Regions from separate parts of the Priestia sp. FSL P4-0332 genome, predicted to be linked through region 2. Evidence: riboswitches for the same ligand, from Rfam matches in the RefSeq annotation. Region 2 holds a riboswitch; the other holds the start of a gene.
The links. Region 2 has a riboswitch for thiamine pyrophosphate ahead of thiC (phosphomethylpyrimidine synthase ThiC). Riboswitches for the same ligand answer to the same signal wherever they lie in the genome.
Positions count from the first base shown of each region.

Region 1 (3,895 bases), 450 kb from region 2:
CAAAAAAAGATTAATAGAAGCGAGTGAATGCGGAGTTACACGCGCATTCACTTCGCTTCACATTCCAGAAGAAAAAGGAGATTTGGCTGAACGGGCAAAAGAATTGCTTCATGTGGCTAGAGATTGTGGAATAAGCGTGTATGCAGACGTATCCAAGCATACGCCGGTTCATTTAGGTATTGAAAGCCTTATGACGCTATCTTCACTTGGCGTATCGGGTATTAGACTAGACGATGGCTTTAGTGTAAAAGAAACTCTTTCGCTTGCGAATGAATTTTATATTGCTGTTAATGCAAGTACGTTATCCAAACAAGAAATAGAATCGCTGTTATCTGCAGGCCTTCATCATCATCAGCTGCTTGCATGGCATAATTTTTATCCGCGGCCTGAAACAGGACTTGAAGAAACGTTTTTTCAACAGCAGACAGATTTATTTAATGAACTTCGTATCCCAGTCTGCGCTTATATTCCTGGAGAAGGCGAAAAAAGAGGCCCTGTTTATCAAGGTCTTCCTACTAGAGAAAAAGACCGTAATAGATGTCCTTTTACCTCTGCAGTAGATTTATACGGATGCGGAGTAACGGAGGTTTATATTGGAGATCCATACGCCGGTTCAAGTTTATTAAAGCGTTTAGTTCGATATCAAGAAAACCGCATTATTCCGCTGCGCATTCGTTCACTTCATATAGAGGGAACGTACAGCGTGCGTCCGGATGTATCAAGAGACGTTCTGCGGTTGGTTGATACTCGATCTGTAAAACCAGTGCCGCCATTTCGTACAGTAGAACGCAGAATCGGAGCAATTACAATGGACAATGATGGCTACGGACGCTACAGAGGAGAGGTTCAAATAGCTAAAACGAATTTGCCTGCAAATACTAATGTTAACGTGATTGGGTATGTGATAGAGGAAGATCATGAGCTACTTTCATTAGTGAGACCGGGGCGAAAACTTGAGCTTGTCACTGTCTAAATGGAAAAATCGTGTATTTTTAAAAAAGCCGATAGCTAACTAGTAAGCTTATAAAAGTAAAGAGCACACACTGCTTAAAAAAGGTGTGTGCTTTTTATTTTACTAAAAAGGAAACTATTTTCATTGCTGAATCATGAACCTTTCTATTGAATAAACCGCTTTACTATGATAAAACTATTAAAGGTAAACATATGATAATAGTTTAATTTCATAGAGATACAACACCACTAGGGGTGCTTTCGAAGCTGAGAGAGACGAGAAGTCTTAACCCTTATAACCTGAACTAGGTAATACTAGCGTAGGAAAGAGGTATTGTAATGGATGTTTTGTATGGGATTTCCTTACGAACTCGTTATAATAATTTTGTGTATATAAACAAAAACACTTCTTTCCTGCGAAAGAAGTGTTTTTTTATGCATAAAGGAAGGTGTCATACATGGAAGAAACAATTGATTTGCTTGTCAAACAGGTAGAGGAGCGCAAAGGGGAGCTAATCCAGTTATTAACAACGCTTGTTTCATATAAAACGCCGGCGCCTCCTGCACGAAATTCTCATGAAGCGCAGCTATACGTAGCGGATTTCCTTAAAAACTGCGGTTTTTCCATCGATATGTGGGACTTATATTCCAACGATCCCATCGTAGTAGGTACGTTAAAAGGACAAAAATCAGCTGACTATCAAAGCTTGATTATTAACGGGCATATGGATGTTGCTGAGGTACAAGAAAATGAAAAGTGGGGGACAAATCCGTTTGAAGCTGTGGTAAAAGACAATATGATAATCGGACGCGGAGTTGCTGATATGAAAGGCGGCTTGGCAGGAGCATTATTTGCAGTGCAGCTTTTAACGGAAGCAGGAATTGAACTGCCGGGAGACTTGATTTTTGAATCCGTTGTAGGAGAAGAAGTGGGAGAAGCAGGTACGCTGCAATGCTGTCAGAAAGGATATACAGCTGACTTTGCGCTTGTAGCCGATACGAGTGATTTACATATTCAAGGTCAAGGCGGAGTAATCACAGGATGGATTACGATAAAAAGCAGCAAAACCTATCATGACGGTACACGCCGAAGCATGATTCATGCTGGAGGAGGGCTGTTAGCTGCGAGCGCTATCGAAAAGATGGCAAAAGTGATCGGAGGGCTACAAGAATTGGAGCGCCACTGGGCTGTTACAAAGAGCTATCCAGGATTTTTGCCAGGAACAAACACGATTAACCCAGCAGTAATCGAAGGCGGAAGGCATGCTGCGTTTATTGCAGATGAATGCAGGCTGTGGATCACCGTTCACTATTATCCTAATGAATCATACGACCAAGTATCAAAAGAAGTGGAAGAATACATTTTAGCTATTGCAAAAGCAGATCCATGGTTAAAAGATAATCTGCCAACCTTTGAATGGGGAGGCACATCAATGATTGAAGACAGAGGAGAAATCTTTCCGTCATTAGAAATTGATGAAGGTCATGCAGGAGTGCAGCTGCTTGCACATACTCACGAACAAATTGAAGGGGAAAAGCCTCCAATTGATGTGTCAACTAGCGTAACAGATGGCGGTTGGCTAGCTGATGCGGGTATTCCAGCAGCTATTTACGGTCCTGGGAATTTAGCAAATGCACATGCTGTGAACGAACAATTAGATATCAATCAGCTTATTCAATATACAAAAGTGATGGTGCAGTTCATTTATACGTGGCTGCATACGCATAAGGAGTGATCATCATGAAATTTAGTGAACGATTATATGAAAAGCTGCAGCCGATTTGGCGCCAAAATCATAATCATCCCTTTGTACAGGGAATGGGAGACGGAACGCTTGAAAAGGAGAAGTTTCGCTTTTATATGATTCAAGATTATCTTTACCTAATTGATTATGCTAAATTATTTGCGATTGGAGCCATGAAAGCTACCAATGTTCAAACGATGGGGAAATTTGCTGCACTTTTAGATTCTACATTAAACGAAGAAATGAGCCTGCACCGTGAGTATGCCAAGAAATTTGAAATCAGCGAAAAAGAATTAGAAAAAGCGCAGCCATCTCCTACAACGCTTGCATACACACACTATATGCTGCACGTTGGTCAAAGCGGAACATTGGCTGAATTAGTGGCGGCTCTTTTGCCTTGTATGTGGAGCTACTGGGAAATAGGAAAAGAACTCAGTGAAAAGCCTGGAGCTAACAATGAGTTTTATCGTGAGTGGATTGAAATGTACAGCTCAGAAGAATTTGGAGAACTAGCGACGTGGTGTATCAACTTATTTGACTCACTTACTGAAGACAAATCAGAAGCGGAGTTAGAAAAGCTCGAAGAAATTTTCTTAAACACAACGCGTTTTGAGTATATGTTCTGGGATATGGCTTATAACGAAGCGATGTGGCCAATTTATGAATAAGTCTGTGTTATCTTTTCAAAACGTAAGTTTTACGTACAAAAACGGTGATCAAGCGATTTTAAAATCATTAAATTTAGACGTGAAAGAAGGCGAGTTTGTAAGTATCGTTGGAGCAAGCGGATCTGGAAAAAGTACGTTGTTTCGTCTCATTACAGGTCTTGAACAGCAGAGTGAAGGCGATATCATGATTAACGGACAGTCTTACGAAAAACGTCTTGGAAAAGTAGGCTACATGCCGCAGCAAGATTTGCTTCTTCCGTGGCGCACGATTCTAGACAATGCAGCACTGCCTCTTGAGCTTCACAATGTGTCAAAGGCAAGTGCTCATAGGCAAGTATCTCAGCTGCTCGAAGAGTTTGGGTTAAAAGGGTATGAAAACCGTTTTCCAAGTGATTTATCCGGAGGGATGAAGCAGCGTGTTTCTTTTCTGCGAACGGTATTAAGCGGTTCTAACGTGCTGCTTTTGGATGAGCCTTTCAGTGCGCTTGATGCCATTACGCGTCTATCGATGCAGGAATGGCTGCTTGAACA
Region 1 is NZ_JBBOUA010000001.1:875,810-879,704, forward strand. It holds gene MKY06_RS04555 (MupG family TIM beta-alpha barrel fold protein) at 1-973, shown strand, start outside; TPP riboswitch at 1,193-1,295, shown strand; gene MKY06_RS04560 (acetylornithine deacetylase) at 1,410-2,687, shown strand; gene tenA (thiaminase II) at 2,693-3,364, shown strand; gene MKY06_RS04570 (ABC transporter ATP-binding protein) at 3,357-3,895, shown strand, end outside.
Region 1: another riboswitch for thiamine pyrophosphate. It lies ahead of MKY06_RS04560 (acetylornithine deacetylase); the one in region 2 lies ahead of thiC (phosphomethylpyrimidine synthase ThiC).

Region 2 (3,895 bases):
ACTTTCTTTCAAGCTGCTTAATTTGTTCTTTAAGCTGTTCTACTTCATTATTGATAGATATTTGAACCACTGTTAACAAACTCTTTAGCTTTTTCTTTCATTCCTTCTTTTCTTACTTCGTGTACATCTTTTTCATTTTCTTGAGCCATGTTACGAATATCTTGAGAAATACGCATCGAACAGAATTTAGGTCCACACATTGAACAGAAATGGGCTGTTTTAGCACCTTCAGCGGGAAGTGTTTCATCGTGATATTCTTTTGCGCGCTCTGGATCTAGTGACAGGTTAAATTGATCATTCCATCTAAACTCAAATCTTGCTTTAGACAGCGCGTTATCGCGTTTTTGTGCTCCTGGATGGCCTTTTGCTAGGTCAGCGGCATGCGCAGCAATTTTATAGGTGATAACGCCTTCTCGAACGTCTTCTTTATTCGGAAGTCCTAAATGTTCTTTTGGCGTTACGTAGCAAAGCATAGCTGTCCCAAACCAGCCAATCATTGCAGCCCCAATACCTGATGTAATATGGTCATAGCCTGGAGCGATGTCGGTTGTAAGCGGTCCAAGAGTATAGAAGGGAGCTTCCTGGCATATTTCCATTTGTTTATCTACGTTTTCTTTGATGAGGTGCATAGGAACATGTCCAGGGCCTTCAATCATAACTTGAACATCGTGTTTCCAAGCAATTTTAGTTAATTCACCAAGCGTTTCTAATTCACCGAACTGTGCCTCATCATTAGCATCTGCAATGGAACCAGGACGTAGCCCATCGCCAAGCGAAATAGAAATATCGTATGCTTTACAGATTTCACAGATTTCTTCAAAGCGAGTATATAAAAAGTTCTCTTCATGATGAGCTAAACACCACTGCGCCAAGATGGATCCTCCGCGTGAAACAATACCTGTCGTACGTTTGGCTGTCAGAGGAATATAGCGTAAAAGAACACCTGCGTGAATAGTAAAGTAATCAACACCTTGTTCTGCTTGTTCAATTAATGTATCGCGATATGCTTCCCACGTTAGATCTTCTGCTACGCCTTTTACTTTTTCAAGCGCTTGGTAAATAGGAACGGTCCCTACAGGAACAGGCGAGTTGCGGATAATCCATTCGCGCGTTGTGTGGATATCCTTTCCTGTTGATAAATCCATAATTGTATCGGCTCCCCAACGCGTTGCCCATGTCATTTTTTCTACTTCATCTTCAATAGCTGAACGAATAGCTGAATTTCCGATATTAGCATTGATTTTCACGTGGAATTTGCGGCCGATAATCATCGGTTCGCTCTCAGGGTGATTGATATTATTAGGGATAATGGCACGCCCTCTTGCTACTTCTTCACGCACGACTTCAGGATCCATCTGTTCACGAATAGCGATAAATTCCATTTCGGGTGTGATGATTCCTTTTTTCGCATAGTGCATTTGCGTTACATTTTGATTTTTTTTCGCGCGCAACGGTAAACGATTAGTGATAAAGCGCTCGTACTGATCTCTTGGATCACCATCATAATACCCGTTATCCTGTGGCTGAACCGTACGGCCTTGATATGTTTCTACATCATTTCGTTCTGCAATCCACTTTTCGCGCAGAGCCGGTAATCCTTTTTGTAAATTAATTTCATAACAGGGATCTGTATAAACACCGCTCGTGTCGTATACACGTACGGGACTATTTTCTTCTTCACCAAAAGATCCTGTAGTAGGAGACTGATGAATTTCACGCATAGGCACTTTAAGGTCTTCTCTGGATCCTTGGACATATACTTTGTGACTGTTTGGAAAAGGCTTTTTCATAGAAACTGATACATTTTGTTTTGACATTACATATTCCTCCGGTTTCGCATAAAGTGTAGCTATACCGAACCATAAAAAAATCGGGTTCTGTGATAGACAGAACCCGATGGAATAGGCGAAAAAAGAATAAACATATACTATTCTTTTCAAGACTACTTCCCTCCGCTGGTATAACCCAAATCAGGTTCAAAGGGTTAAAGAGTTTTATTGCACTCTTCTCTCAGTCTGAGCTATCAGACACCCCTAGTAGAAATAACATTCAAATTATTCAATTTACGGCTTAAGTTTACCATCATTCGGTAAAAAATCAACCCTTAAATAAAAAAAGCTAGACAATTAACGTTGTCTAGCAGCATCGATTGCAATCACAATAGCTGTAATAATATGCATGATAAACCCTAAAAATGGAATCCAAGCAACCAGTGAGGTAACAATCCCTAGTATGTTTCCATAAGCAGATAAACCTCGTCTATTAGCTAAAATGAGCGTGATAGCATGAAGAATAAATCCAATAAAAAGAGGAGTATAACTAAAGCCCATAACAATCCCCGCGCCAATTAAAGGAATTCCCAGCAAGGCTTCATACCCAGCAGTGACCCATTTCATTGTACGTACATTTCCATTCATAGTAAAAAGCCTCCTAAAAAAGATACTACTATATACGAGAAAAGAGAGAAAAAAGTTTCAAATTACTTAGGGGATATGTCGTATAAGCAAGCACTAGTTGATTAAAATGATAGATAACAGTAAAGGAGATGGAAAAAACATAATGATTTAGTCATATTTTCACACTAAAGAAAAATAGTCTAGATGATTCATTTTTAGCTAAGGGCCCGGAATTTATACCGAACATAGTGACTAATTTCTAAAATAAATAAAAGCTGATATCGTGTTTTTTGGTTATAGCATGTAAGGTTTTTATTACAAATTATTAAAGATTCTTATCTTTTTGCAAATACACATTGTATTTCATAGTTTTAACAATTATGATAAAAAAGCAAGTGTCAAAATAGGAAAATAGTTGAGCATGTAAAACGAAGCGATAAGCTTATTAATTTGAAAGAAAGGCAAGGTACATAGCTTTATGTGGGAAATTATTGTAGCAATCATTTTAGGGATTGTAGAAGGTTTAACAGAGTTTGCTCCTGTTTCGTCAACTGGGCATATGATTATTGTGGATGACCTGTGGTTAAATTCAAAAGAATTATTTTCATCTCCAGTAGCTAATACATTTAAAATTGTTATTCAGCTAGGGTCGATCTTAGCAGTAGTTGTTATCTTTAAAGATCGTTTTATTAATTTATTAGGATTAGGAAAAAAACCAGCTGCTCCAATTGGACCGACAAATCGCTTGAATTTAATGCAGGTAATTGTTGGTCTGTTACCCGCAGGAGTGTTAGGACTTTTGTTTGATGATTACATTGATGAACATTTGTTTTCTTTAAATACGGTGCTAATTGGCTTAGTGGTCGGAGCTGTATTAATGATTCTAGCAGATTTGTTTGGACCTAAACGTCCGCGTGTAGAGACGGTGGACCAAATATCTTATGGACAAGCACTGGGTATAGGACTGTTTCAATGTATTGCTCTTTGGCCAGGTTTTTCTCGTTCAGGCTCAACGATTTCAGGAGGGGTTCTTCTTGGAATGAGCCATAAGGCAGCCGCAGATTTTACATTTATTATGGCAGTGCCAATCATGGCAGGAGCAAGTGGACTTTCATTGGTTAAAAACTGGCAGTATTTCACATCAGATGCACTACCGTTTTTTATTGCTGGTTTTATCAGCGCCTTTATTTTTGCGCTGGTATCTATTCGCTTTTTCCTGAAATTAATTAATCGTATCAAATTAGTACCATTTGCACTATATCGAATTGTTTTAGCAGCTATTCTATATTTTGTATTTTTATAAAATAAACACGCGTGTTCTTTAGTCCCTTAAACTTCTAATAGAGACTCAAAGAGCAAGAAAAAGCTATTGCAATGTTGCAATAGCTTTTTTGCATAAATATATATTATCGCCTTTTGAAAGCGTTTTACAAACATGGGTATTGACAAAACGTGTCGAAAAATAGTAAATTAATATTTGTGCAGTATAAAGTTAAGTA
Region 2 is NZ_JBBOUA010000001.1:424,319-428,213, forward strand. It holds gene MKY06_RS02300 (hypothetical protein) at 1-70, opposite strand, end outside; gene thiC (phosphomethylpyrimidine synthase ThiC) at 48-1,817, opposite strand; TPP riboswitch at 1,931-2,045, opposite strand; gene MKY06_RS02310 (hypothetical protein) at 2,127-2,417, opposite strand; gene MKY06_RS02315 (undecaprenyl-diphosphate phosphatase) at 2,875-3,699, shown strand.